DNA from 3 places in the Arthrobacter sp. NPDC093128 genome. Region 2 is predicted to be linked to each of the others. Evidence: riboswitches for the same ligand, from Rfam matches in the RefSeq annotation. Region 2 holds a riboswitch; each other region holds the start of a gene.
The links. Region 2 has a riboswitch for thiamine pyrophosphate ahead of AB0N24_RS11115 (ECF transporter S component). Riboswitches for the same ligand answer to the same signal wherever they lie in the genome.
Positions count from the first base shown of each region.

Region 1: linked by a shared signal. The riboswitch ahead of thiO (glycine oxidase ThiO) and the one ahead of AB0N24_RS11115 (ECF transporter S component) in region 2 are both predicted to bind thiamine pyrophosphate.
Region 3: linked by a shared signal. The riboswitch ahead of thiC (phosphomethylpyrimidine synthase ThiC) and the one ahead of AB0N24_RS11115 (ECF transporter S component) in region 2 are both predicted to bind thiamine pyrophosphate.

Region 1 is NZ_JBFBEY010000001.1:333,024-337,350, reverse strand. Features, by position in the region: gene AB0N24_RS01645 (4a-hydroxytetrahydrobiopterin dehydratase) at 1-169, opposite strand, end outside; gene AB0N24_RS01640 (thiazole synthase) at 199-1,014, opposite strand; gene thiS (sulfur carrier protein ThiS) at 1,020-1,256, opposite strand; gene thiO (glycine oxidase ThiO) at 1,253-2,560, opposite strand; TPP riboswitch at 2,547-2,666, opposite strand; gene thiE (thiamine phosphate synthase) at 2,693-3,412, shown strand; gene AB0N24_RS01620 (ferritin-like domain-containing protein) at 3,409-4,083, opposite strand; gene AB0N24_RS01615 (RNB domain-containing ribonuclease) at 4,125-4,327, shown strand, end outside.
Region 2 is NZ_JBFBEY010000008.1:52,579-56,905, forward strand. Features, by position in the region: gene AB0N24_RS11090 (Na+/H+ antiporter subunit D) at 1-437, shown strand, start outside; gene AB0N24_RS11095 (Na+/H+ antiporter subunit E) at 434-979, shown strand; gene AB0N24_RS11100 (monovalent cation/H+ antiporter complex subunit F) at 976-1,254, shown strand; gene mnhG (monovalent cation/H(+) antiporter subunit G) at 1,244-1,651, shown strand; gene AB0N24_RS11110 (DUF4235 domain-containing protein) at 1,739-2,002, opposite strand; TPP riboswitch at 2,177-2,320, shown strand; gene AB0N24_RS11115 (ECF transporter S component) at 2,393-3,025, shown strand; gene AB0N24_RS11120 (ATP-binding cassette domain-containing protein) at 3,042-4,327, shown strand, end outside.
Region 3 is NZ_JBFBEY010000006.1:17,052-21,378, forward strand. Features, by position in the region: gene rpsP (30S ribosomal protein S16) at 1-116, opposite strand, end outside; gene AB0N24_RS08665 (hypothetical protein) at 301-738, opposite strand; gene AB0N24_RS08670 (VOC family protein) at 852-1,727, opposite strand; gene AB0N24_RS08675 (amidohydrolase family protein) at 1,812-2,894, opposite strand; TPP riboswitch at 2,981-3,088, shown strand; gene thiC (phosphomethylpyrimidine synthase ThiC) at 3,083-4,327, shown strand, end outside.

The DNA of each region.
Region 1 (4,327 bases), on a different contig from region 2:
TCTGTTCCTCGGCCAGGCGTCCGACGGCGGCGATCAGCTCCAGCGCACCGGCCGCCGTCGGCGTTTTGTAGACGGTCACGAGGCCGCCCAGCCGGTACCTCCAGTCGGGAAGGTCCGCCAGCGCGGCGTCAATCTGGGGTCGGGTAAGAACGTCTTCCTTGCCGGTCACCGTTGGCTCCCTTGGATGGTCTGGGACTACTAGAGGAACTCCGCCCGGCCTTCCATGGCCGACGACGCCAGAGCGTGCTCGCGGCGCGGAATCCGGCCGGCCGCTTTCGCCAGCCTACCGGCGATGACCGCGTGTTTGAAGGCCTCCCCCATCATCGCCGGGTTCTGCGCCCGGGTCACCGCTGTGGCCAGCAGGACGGCGTCGCAGCCGAGTTCCATGGCGAGCGCCGCATCGGAGGCGGTACCGATGCCGGCGTCCAGCACCACGGGAACGGATGCCCGGGAAACTATGAGTTCGATGTTGTGCGGGTTCAGGATGCCCAGGCCGGTACCGATGGGTGAGCCGAGCGGCATCACCGCGGTGGCGCCGAGGTTCTCCAGCCGTAGCGCCAGCACGGGGTCGTCGTTGGTGTAGGCGAACACCTTGAACCCGCGGTTGACGAGTTGCTCCGTGGCGTCCACGAGCTCCACGGCGTCCGGCAGGAGCGTGTGTTCGTCGGCAATCACTTCCAGCTTGACCCAGTCCGTTTCCATCGCCTCCCGCGCCAGTTCCGCCGTCATGACTGCGTCCCTGGCCGTGAAACACCCGGCGGTGTTGGGCAGGACCCGGATGTTGTGGTCCACCAGGAGCTGGAACAGCGAGCCTGTTTCGGCCGGCGAATAGCGGCGCATGGCCACCGTGGTCAGCTCCGTGCCGGACGCGATCAGCGCCGCACCCAGCCCGTCCAGGCTGGGCGCACCGCCGGTGCCCATGATCAGCCGCGACCCCAGCGGAACACCGTCCACAATGAAGGGGTCCGCCGCCTGTTGTGCCTGTGCCGCGCCGGCAACCGTGGTTCCTGCCATGATGCTCAACCTCCCTGTACCGCTGTAACGAGTTCGACGTCGTCGCCCTCGGCGAGCGCCGTGACGTACCACTGGCTGCGCGGCACTACCTCGGAGTTCCTCGCAACCGCCACTCCCAGTTTCTGGCCGTCGGCAGCCTGCCCGTTGGGGGCGAGGTTCCTGCCGGTGACCTGGCTGATGAGGGTGGTGACGGACGCGCCGTCGTCGACCGCGTGGACCGTGCCGTTCAGTTTGATGTTCATGCTGTTTCCTTGTTCGGGTCAATTGTGACTGTGGTTGCGGACGGTGCCGGAAACCGGGAGAACCGGTCGGGCCGGAACGGCGTCCAGCGCGGGTCGGCGTTGCCGTCCATCAGCTGCCTGCAGATGGCAGCCGCCGCGGGCGTCAGCAGGACGCCGTGACGGAAGAATCCGGTGGCAATGATCAGCCCCTCAATGTCCCGGCCGGTGCGGGCGTCCGCGACCCGCCCCAGCAGCGGCGCGTTGTCCGGCGTTCCCGGACGGGCCCTCGCGGTGGCTTCCAGGAGCTCCAGTTCAGCGACGGCCGGCACCAGCACCTGCGCGTCGCGCAGCAGCTGGTAGACGCCGCCGGCGGAAACGGCGGCCTCGGCAGGTGCCGCCGGTTCAGTGCCGGTGCCTTCAACGTCAGCAGCGGCGAGGGCGTCTTCACGCTGAGTCGCCCCGATCACCACCGTTCCGTCCTGCCGGGGAACGATATAGACGGGGATTCCGTGGACCATGCCGCGGACCGTTGATGTCACCAGCGGCTGCAGGTATGCGGGCACACGCAGGCGCAGGATGTCGCCGTACACCGGGCGGAGCGGCAGCCTCAGGCCTGGGGGCAGCCCGCCGAGGGCCGCAGACCCCAGCCCGTTGGCAACGATGGTCTCCCCGGCGTGCACGGTGCCTCCCCCGGCCAGGCTGACCCCGCTGACCTGCCCGTCCTCCCGGAGCAGGCCGGCGGCCCGCTCATGCACGGCGGAACCTGCCAGGGACTCCGCAATCAGGGCGAGGAGCCGGCGGGGGTCCACCTGGTGGTCGGCCGGAATGTCGAAGGCGCAGGAGATCCCGGGGCTCAGCAGCGGTTCGCGGGCCCGTGCTTCCCTGACTGTAAGAGGTTCCACTGTGAGGCCGCTTGCCTGCTGGACTCCCCGCAGGTCGGCGAGCGCCCTGCGGTCGGCGGCGTCGGCCCCTACGGCGAGGGTCGACGTCGTGAGGTAGCCGGTGCCGGGGGCTCCGGCGCCGGTATCCTCCGCCTCGAGGCCTGCGGCGAAGGCGGGCCACAGCCCCGAGGAGTGGAGCATGAGTTCCAGGAGCTGTTCCTCCTGGTAGTGGAGTTCGCTCACTGGCGCCAGCATGCCGGCGGCGGCCCAACTGGCGCCAGTCCCCGGTGCGTCGTCGATGAGCACCACGGACCTGCCGGACTGCCGGGCTTCCCACGCGATGCCGTGGCCGATGACCCCTCCGCCTATGACGGCGACGTCGGCGCTGATTTCCCGGGCGCGCGCGGCGGGGCGGCCTGCTGCGGGTTGCGGGTTCATTGTCATCCTTCCCTACGCCGGTACTAACCGGATCAGGTCAAGCGGTCGGCTCTGACGCCCTCTCAGCCCTGCAGCTTTGTGACAGCTGCAGCGGGCTCCCGCGGTACCACCCCAGTTTAGAGGAACTAGGCTGGTGCCATGACCGAGCACGCCGTCCTCACCAGCGCCCGCCTGTACCTCTGCACCGATGCCCGCACCGAGCGGGGCGATTTCGAAGACTTCGTCGATGCCGCCTATGCCGGCGGCGTTGACATCATCCAGCTCCGGGACAAGAACCTGGAGGCCGCCGAAGAGCTCGAGCTGCTTGAAGTGCTGGAGGCTGCGGCCCGCCGCCACGGCCGGCTCTGGTCGGTCAACGACCGCGCCGACATCGCTTCGCTCGCCGCTGCCCCGGTTCTCCACATCGGGCAGAAGGACCTTCCCCTGGCTTCGGCCCGGAAATTCCTCGGCGATGACGCCGTGATCGGCCTGTCAACCCACAGCCCGGAACAGATCGACGCCGCCATCGCCGCGTCTGCCGGTCCCGGCGGACTGGACTACTTCTGCGTGGGGCCGGTGTGGGCCACTCCCACCAAGCCGGGCCGGGCCGCCGTCGGCCTCGACCTGGTCCGCTACGCGGCCGGCGCCAGCGGCAAAACATCAGGCAAAACAGCTGACAGCGCGGTTGAAGGGACCGCTGGCGGTTCCCCGCAGCCGTGGTTCGCCATCGGCGGCATTGACCTGGGCAACGTTGAACAAGTGGTGGCTGCCGGAGCGCAGCGCATCGTAGTGGTCCGCGCCATTACCGAGGCCGACGACCCGGCCGCAGCGGCCAAGTCGCTGTTGGCGGCACTCGACGCCGGCCAGCAGTACAGCTAGCCGGTCAGGCCGAGTTGCGTCATACGCCGTGAATGGTTCCGCGCCAGGCCGGAGATCAGCCCGCTGACCAGCTCTTTCGCCGCGGCGTTGTCCTCGCCGCCGATCAGGCTTGCCAGGAAGGCGTGCTCGTAACTGACGCGCTGTGCCTGGGTCAATGCTTCGCCCAGCAGCCGCCTGCCCCAGAGCGCAAGTCTCGACGCGAGCCTGGGGTCATCGGCCAGGGCGCTTTTGAGCCGTTCGCGGAGGACCTCGGTCGTCTCTTCGGAGTCCTGGATCTGTTCGATGAGTTCGCGCGTGGCGGCATCCACATACTGCGAGATGGCCCGGTAAAAGTCGGCTGAGACCGTGTCGATGACGTACGCCTTCATCAGAGATTCGAACCAGTCCGCCGGTCGTGTCCGCGAGTGGAAGTAGTCCACGGCAGCCTGGAACGGCAGCATGGCGTCCTCGGCGTCGATGTTCATACTGGCCAGCCGGGAGCTCACCAGCTCGTAGTGCCGGAACTCCACCACGGCAATCCTGCCAAGCACGGCACGGTCGTGGAGGGTGGGCGAATACCGCGCGTCCGCAGAGAATCTCTCGAAGGCAGACAGCTCCCCGTAGGCCATCATTCCGAACAGGTCCGCGACGAAGCGGTTGTAACGAGCGGTGTCAGCCGGGGATGAGCTCATCAGTCAAGACTAATGGCGCAAATCGAGCTAACCTGATTTTCGTGTCACATCATCGCCTGTCTCCAAGTGTCCACGAGCAGACCAACCGTCTGGCCGAGGCGCTGCACGCGCTCCGGACGGAGTTGGAGCTTCCCGGCCCCTTCCCTGATGATGCCCTTCAGGATGCGCTTGCGGCCATTGCAGAGCACAAGATGCCTGACTTCGACCTCACGGACGTGGAATTCGTGACCATCGATCCCCCTTC
Region 2 (4,327 bases):
CCAGCCTGCTGACGCTCCTTGCCGTTGCCCGGGTATGGAACCGTGCGTTCTGGCGCAAGCCCGAGGACGCCGAGAACCCGGATCCCGTGCTGCTGGCCTCCCCTGAGGACGCCGATTCGGGCGACCGCGCGGGCAAACGCAACGTCACGCTGCTGCCGCGGACCATGGTGGGATCAACCATGGGGTTGGTGATCTTCGGCGTGGCGCTTACCGTCTTCGCCGGGCCGCTGTTCCGGGTGGCGGACCAGTCCGCCGTCGAGATGCTGGACCGGTCCGCCTACATCCAGGCGGTGCTGGGCGAGAACGCGCCGGTGCACCCGATTGCCCAGCCTGAACCTGCCCAGCCTGAACCTGCCCAGCCTGAACCTGCCCAGCCTGAACTTGCCCAGCCTGAACTTGCCCAGCCTGAACCTGCCTGGCAGGAGGCGCAGAAATGAGCCGCCGGCGGATCTCCCTCCGGCAGGAGCTGCCGCTCCTGGTCTGGCTGGTGTTTGTCTGGGCGGCGCTCTGGCAGGACTTCAGCCCCGGCAACCTCCTGTTCGGGGCGCTCATCGCCGTGGTGGTGGCCAGGCTGTTCTACCTGCCCCCGGTGGAACTGGGCGGCCGATTCAGCGTTGTGCGTGCCGTCGCGTTCGCGATCGTGTTCCTGGGCAAGGTCGTGGCCGCCAGCTTCCAGGTGCTGTACCTGGCCATGGCCCGCGGGCCCAAGGTGACCAACGCCGTCGTGGCCGTCCAGCTTCGGAGCCATTCGGACTTGATGGTGACCGCCACCGGCCACGTCATATCGCTGATTCCGGGCTCGCTGGTGGTGGAGGTGGACCGCTCCACGTCCACGCTCTACATCCACGGGCTGAACGTCCGCAACGGGGAGGACGTGATGAGCCTGCGTAAGGAAGTCCGGGACACCGAGGCCGGGCTGATCAGGATCATGGGCACCAAAGAGGAACTTGCCGAGCTGAAACAGGAGGTGGACTCATGATGGAGATCGTGCTGACCGTGACGGCTGTGATCCTGTCCCTCGCGGCAGCCGGGGCAATTGTCCGCATCGCCATCGGCCCGTCCCTGCTGGACCGGGTCCTTGCCTCCGACGTGCTGCTGGCCATCATCGGGGCCACGCTCTGCATAGACATGGCCGTCAACCGGCATCTGAACAACCTGATGCTGCTCGTGGCGCTGTCCATCATCGGGTTCATCGGGTCCGTGACCGTGGCCCGCTTCGTGGCGGACCGGCGGGAGCAGCCCAATGAATCCTGAGGTATCCGGCGTGGACACAGTCATTGACACGGTCTCTGCCGTTTTTATGGTGGTGGGCGCCCTGATGTCCCTCGGCGCGGCCGTTGGCCTGCTGCGCTTCCCCGACCTGATGAGCAGGATGCACGCCGCCACCAAGCCCCAGGTGCTGGGCCTCTTCCTGCTGCTGGCAGCGGTGGGCCTGCAGCTGCGGACCTGGTGGGTGTGGCCCGTGTTGTTCGTGGCGTGGATCTTCCAGGTGCTCACCGTGCCGGTGTCCGCGCACATGGTGGGCAGGGCCGGCTACCGTACCAAGCACCTGCACCGGGAACTCCTCACCACGGACGAGCTGGAAGCCGTGGTGCAGAAAGCCGCCGACAAACGTGACGCGGACGACGACGAAGCAAGCGGCCGGGCCTGACTTCCCATGGAGTTTTTGTCCAGATAACGCGACTTCGAGCCCGCTCATCGGCCATTTTCTGGACAAAAACTCCAATAGGGATGTGGGCTAGACGATGTCCTGGCTCTTGGCGAAGCGGGTGATGGCACGCTGGGTGCCGCGGTTGGCCAAAACCTGGATGATCGCGCTGACGGCTGCCGAAATCAGGGCAAAGGTCAGGGCGCTGCGCAGGGTGGTGGGAACGTCATCCTTGTCGCCCTTGGGAGGCTTCCTGCCGGTGACCTTTTCCCAGATGACGTCAACGGCCTTGGTGCCGGCGAATCCGGCCAGCAGGCTCACTCCGGTTCCAAGCAGCTTGATGAAAAGACTCATTCCAGGTACTCCTAAGACGGCGGAAACAGGGCTTCCCCTAGCCTAGCCCCCTGAGCGCGCGGAGCACGGTCAGCCTTCCGCCGGAACAAGGCGGCGGGCCGCCCGATTGTGACAACTTCCCCCGGGATTTCGCGGGCCCCCGGGTGTAAACTGATCAACGCCCACAAGGGCGATTTGATACGACAGGGGAGCGTCGCCGTCGGGCATCACTGGAGCAGTCCAGGGGAACCGGAGGCGGGCGCTGAGAGTGCGGACAGCCGCAGACCCTCGAACCTGATCCGGTTAGTACCGGCGCAAGGGAGTCGAGTTCTCAGAGTGTCCGGCAGCAGGCGGCGGAAGCCGCGGTCCGGCCGGGAAACACTCTCCCCTCCTGTACCTCAGGAGGAAGACATGACTGATATTTCTGCAAAGCAGACGTTGCACCACGGCAAGAAGAGCTGGCGCGTGGTGGACATTGTTGTTGCCGCGTTGATCGCGGTGGCCGGCGGCGTTATTTTCTGGGCATGGTCCCAGGGTGCCGCCGCTGTTTCGCCGCCCATGAACGCCGTATACCCGCCGCTGACCGGCCTCATCGCCGGCGGCTGGATGATTCCCGCCGTCCTGGGCATGCTGATTATCCGCAAGCCGGGCGCTGCCATCTTCTGCGAAACCGTGGCTGCCACCGGGGAGCTCATCATGGGCTCGCAGTACGGCGCGTCCGTGCTGTTCTCCGGCTTCGTGCAGGGCCTCGGCGCGGAAATCATTTTCGCCGTGTTCGTCTACAAGAAGTTCAACCTGCCCGTTTCGCTGCTGGCCGGCGCCGCGGCAGGCTTCTTCTGCGGACTGAACGATGCGTTCGCGCCGTGGGGCTGGAACATCGCATACGCTGCCGGTGACAAACTGGCCTACATCATCTTCACCGCCATCTCAGGCGCCATCATCGCTGGGGGGCTGTCCTGGATCGCCACGCGCGGTCTGGCCAGGACCGGCGTGCTGAGCTCCTTCGCCTCCCGCAAGGCAGCCACGGAGCCCGTCTTCTCCTGATGACGGCACACTGCTCATGACGTTTTCCGACAGCGTCCGCCCCGCGGCGGTCACGGCACGGGGCTGGGGCTGGCGGCACGCCGGCCGGTCCCAGCCGGCAGTCCATGGCCTCGACCTGGAAATTCAGCCGGGCGAGCGTGTACTCCTCCTCGGCCCCTCCGGCGCGGGCAAGTCCACGCTGCTGCATGCCCTTGCCGGAGTGCTCGGTGACAGCGACGCCGGTGCCCACCACGGGGGCGCCCCGGACGCCGAGGACTCCGACGAGACCGGCACCCTGCTGATCGACGGCGCCCCGCCGCGCGCCCAGCGCGGACGTGCCGGGCTGATGCAGCAGGACCCCGAGACGCAGGTGGTCCTCTCCCGGTTGGGGGACGACGTCGCCTTCGGCGCCGAAAACCTGTCCGTACCGCGCGGGGACATCTGGAAGCGTGTGGGGGAGGCGCTCGCCGACGTCGGGCTGGCCCACCTGCCGCTGGACCACCCGACGTCGGCCCTGTCCGGTGGCCAGAAGCAGCGCCTGGCGCTCGCCGGCATCCTCGCCATGCGCCCGGGACTGTTGCTCCTGGACGAACCCACAGCCAACCTCGACCCCGCCGGTGTGCTGGAGGTCCGCGACGCCGTGGGCCGGTGCCTGGACAAAACGGGGGCAACCCTGGTGGTGGTGGAGCACCGCGTGGGCGTGTGGAAGGACCTCGTGGACCGGATCGTGGTGCTGCAGCCGGGATCGGCCACGGAATCCGCAGTGCTCCTGGACGGGTCCCCGGACCAGGTCCTGGCCCAGGCCCGGGACATGCTCGTGGCCGCCGGCGTCTGGGTGCCCGGGTATGTGCCTGCCACACGGACGCGTTCCGGTGCCGCAGGAGTGCCGGGTGCCACTGGCGGGCGCGGTGCCGGAGTGCCCGCCGGCGGGGACCTGCTGCTGGCTGCGGAAAGCCTGGCGGTATCCCGCGAGCGTCCCCGCCGCCGGCGTTTCAAAACCGTTCCGCCGGTCCCGGTGCAGTCCGGCATCACGGCGCAGGTCCGGGCCGGCCAGGCGCTGACCATCACCGGCCCCAACGGTTCCGGGAAATCCACGTTCGCCCTGACCCTCGCCGGGCTGCTCCAGCCGGTGGAGGGTAAGGTATCCGCCACGGTCGAGCTCAGTGACGGCGCCGGAATTGACCCGTACAAATGGAAGGCGGAGCAGCTGATCGCCCGGATCGGAACCGTGTTCCAGGAGCCGGAGCACCAGTTCGTCACCGGCCGGGTGCTGGACGAGCTGATGTTCGGCCCCCGGCACCTCGGCCACGGAGAGGAACGCGT
Region 3 (4,327 bases), on a different contig from region 2:
TTGCCGATTTCTTCGATGGCACGGCCATCACGCTTGGAGCGTGCGTCCATGACGACGATGCGGTAGTACGGTGCGCGCATCTTACCGAAGCGCTTAAGGCGAATCTTTACGGCCACTTTTGTGGTCACTCCTGTTTCTGAAACGGGGTCGAGCCCGGCGTTCTGCACCCGTGGGGCGGGCCGTACTAGGGGGTTCTAAAAGGACAGGATCCGGACGCGGAGAGAGGGGCCACGCAGATCGAGTACCTGTTCATTGTGCCAGATCAACGCCGGGATTTCGACTTGACACCCAGCGGCCCGGTCAGGACGACCAGACGTACAGCCCGGTTCGGGCATTGGGGTCCACACTGCCGGCGAGCTGGGCCAGCCTCTGGACATAGCCGCGGGCCTCCTCGGACCCGAAGGGCATGTCCTCCTCCGCCGCCCACCTGGCCGCCACATCCTCCAGAATGTTGCCCTCGCCCTCGGTCTCATAGCTGAGGAGTTCCGCGAGTGCGCGGACCATGGCCGCCGGCACGCCCAGCAGTGAATCGCTGGCCACATCCACCATGGCAAGTTCGTAGTCCGCGCCCGCCGCGTGCACAGCTGTGCCGGCCAGGTCGCCGAGCTGTTCAATTTCAAAATCGCTGATGTCCGGAATCCGGAGCGCCTCCGGAGCCGCAGGTCCCCCGCCGTCGAGTACCCCCGCGCGCTTGAGGGCCTCATCGTGGGTGGAAACAAAGATTTCGGTGAAACCCATGGAAATCATCCTCATTCCGTCGGCGGTGTGATGGTCCTGACGGGCAGCTTTGCGGCTGCCCGGGGCCTTCCGGGTTCAGCCTAACCCAGATGGACGTGCTGGTCAGCGCACCCTTAGCGGACCGCGACGCGGATCCGGTTGCGCCACGGATCCTCGAACCGCAACTCCGCCCCCGTGTGGTGGGACTGGACGCCGGCCACCCGCAAACGGTCAGCGAGCGCACCGACGTCGTCCCCCTCGGGAACTTCGATCAGGACTTCACCCAGGCCCAGCGTGTCCTGCCGCGGCCCTGCGCCCCTGCTGTTCCAGACGTTCATGGCCATGTGGTGGTGGTAGCCGCCGGCCGAGACGAAGAGGGCCTGCCCGTGCCATCCTGCGGTTTTCTCGAAACCAAGCGTGCCCACATAGAAGTCGTGCGCTGATTGCACATCGCCGACTTGGAGGTGGACGTGCCCGACGCCGGCCCGCGTCTCCCGCTGACCGCTCACCGCCTCCTCGGTCAGGTGTTCCTGCAGGAACCTCTGCGGCGGCAGGGCAAGGCTATCCATGACCACGTTGCTGCCCTCCCAGGCCCAGGCCTCACGCGGGCGGTCCCAGTAGAGCTCGATGCCGTTGCCCTCCGGGTCGCTGAAGTAGAAGGCCTCGCTGACAAGGTGGTCCGCGCTGCCCGTGAACAGCCCCGGTTCATACCGGGCTGCGGAGGCCACCGTGGCCGCGAGCGACGCCCGGTCCTCGAACAACAGCGCCGTATGGAACAGTCCGGCCTCACCCCGGGCGGGAAGGTTCAGTCCGGGGGCCGACGCCAGGTGGACCAAGGGCCTTCCGCTCCGGCCAAGGTACACGCCGCCATCCTGCTCGGCCACCGGCTCCAGCCCGAGCGCCCGCTGGTAATAGTCCGTCATCAGCTTCATGTTCCCCACCTTGAGCATCACCGTGCCCATGGCGAGATCTGCGGGCAGCAGGTCCTTGCTGCTGGATTCTGTGGTCATGGCAACTCCAAACTCGCGAAACTCAGCCACCGGCGTCCGGCGACGATTACATAGAGTTGAATTACTTGAAGCTTCAATTTATTCCTAGCGGAGCTGAGTGCCCCGAAGCACGATGTGTTTGAGATCCCGCAGCGTCGCCGGACTCGTCCGGGGGTCCTGTGCGCACAGCACGACGTCGGCACTGGCACCTTCCGCAATGCCGTCAGCCCCCAGCCATTCCCGCGCTGCCCAGGACGCCGCGTCCAGCGCCGCTTCTGCCGGCAGGCCGGCGGCGTGCAGCGCGTGGATCTCGTCCACGATCCGTCCGTGGCCGATGACGCTGCCCGCATCGGTCCCGGCGTAGATCGGCACGCCCGCTTCGTAGGCTTCCAGGATCCGCTCGTTCCGCCGCTGCCACAGCGACCGCATGTGCGCCGCGTAGCGCGGAAACTTCGCTTCGGCCCGGTCAGCGATCTCCGGAAAGGTCGCAATATTGATGAGCGTGGGAACAATCGGGACGCGCTGTTCCACGAACCGGGGCAGGTGCCGCGGGAGAAGGCCGGTTCCGTGTTCGATGCAGTCGATGCCGGCGTCGAGCATGTCATCCAGCGTGTCCTCGGCGAAACAGTGCGCGGTCACCCTGGCCCCTTCATCGTGGGCGGCGCGGACAGCGTCCCGCACCACGGCGGCGGGAAACGACGGCGCGAGGTCGCCGGCGCCCCGGTCGATCCAGTCCCCCACCAGCTTGACCCAGCCGTCGCCCGCGAGTGCCTGCTTCCGCACTGCCTCGACCAGGCCGTCCGGCTCAACCTCGACGGCGAATCCCCGCAGGTAGCGGCTCGTCCTGGCAACATGCCGGCCGGCCCGGATGATCCTGGGCAGCTCGCGGCGGTGCTGGAGCCAGCGCGTGTCGTGCACGGCGCCGGCGTCGCGGACCAGCAGGGTACCGGCGTTCCGGTCCGTCATGGCCTGCTCTTCGGCCAGGGACTCGGTAACGTCCCCGGCGGGTCCGAGTCCGATGTGGCAGTGCGCATCCACCAGGCCCGGCAGGACCCAGCCGTCCAGCACAACATCGGCGGGAACGGCCGGCTGCTTGAACGTCAGCCTGCCGTCGACAGCCCAAAGGCCGTGCTGTTCCTGGTTCGGGGCGGTGAGCACGGTCCCGCTGAATTCGATGATGCCAGCCATGGTTCAAGCCTAGTCCGGCGGGCTGCCGCCGCCGGACTTGAACGCCATGTGACAAGGGCACGGCCCCTGCCCTGTGGTAACTTCGTTTACGACCACACGGGTGCCCTTGCAGGGGCTGAGATCGGGCTGACGCGGCCTGCGACCGTTGAACCTGTCCGGGTAATGCCGGCGAAGGAAGTGAGTATTCCGTGAATACACAAGAAACACAGCTGATCCCTGCCCAAAACAACACCGACTCCGACAAGCCGGGCACGATTGAAACGCAGTCGCTGAAGTCCCATTCGTTGGCGTTCATCGCCGACGAGGCCACCGGGATCAAGGTGCCGGTGACCGAAATTGCCCTGGAGGACTCTCCGGGCGGCGCTGCCAACCCCCCGTTCCTGGTGTACCGGACAGCGGGACCCGGAAGCGATCCCGTGGTGGGCCTGGAACCGTTCAGGACCCGGTGGATCGAATCGCGGGCCGACACCGAGCCCTACAGCGGCCGGGAACGGAACCTGCTCGACGACGGCAAGTCGGCAGTGCGCCGCGGCGCCGCCTCCGCGGAGTGGAAGGGCGCGCAGCCCGTGCCCCGCCGCGCCGTCGAGGGCAAGACTGTCACACAGATGCATTACGCACGGCAGGGTGTAGTGACGCCCGAGATGCAGTTCGTTGCCCTCCGCGAGAACTGCGACGTGGAGCTGGTCCGCAGCGAAGTGGCTGCCGGACGCGCCATCATCCCCAACAACATCAACCACCCGGAATCCGAACCGATGATCATCGGCAAGGCCTTCCTTGTCAAGATCAATGCCAACATCGGCAACTCGGCGGTTACCAGCTCCATTGCCGAGGAAGTGGACAAACTGCAGTGGGCCACCCAGTGGGGCGCCGACACGGTGATGGACCTGTCCACCGGCGACGACATCCACACCACCCGGGAATGGCTCATCCGCAACTCCCCGGTCCCGATCGGCACGGTACCGATCTACCAGGCCCTGGAGAAGGTCAACGGCGAGGCCAACGCCCTCACCTGGGAGATCTTCCGGGACACCGTGATCGAGCAGTGCGAACAGGGCGTGGACTACATGACCATCCACGCCGGGGTGCTGCTCCGCTATGTTCCGCTCACGGTCAAGCGGGTCACCGGAATCGTGTCCCGGGGCGGCGCCATCATGGCCGGGTGGTGCCTGGCGCATCACCAGGAAAACTTCCTGTACACCCACTTCGACGAGCTGTGCGAAATTTTCGCCAAGTACGACGTCGCGTTCTCGCTGGGCGACGGACTGCGGCCGGGTGCGACGGCGGACGCGAACGACGCCGCCCAGTTCGCCGAGCTGGACACCCTGGCCGAGCTGACGCAGCGCGCCTGGGAGTTCGACGTGCAGGTGATGGTGGAGGGCCCCGGCCACGTGCCGTTCCACCTGGTCCGCGAGAACGTGGAGCGCCAGCAGGAA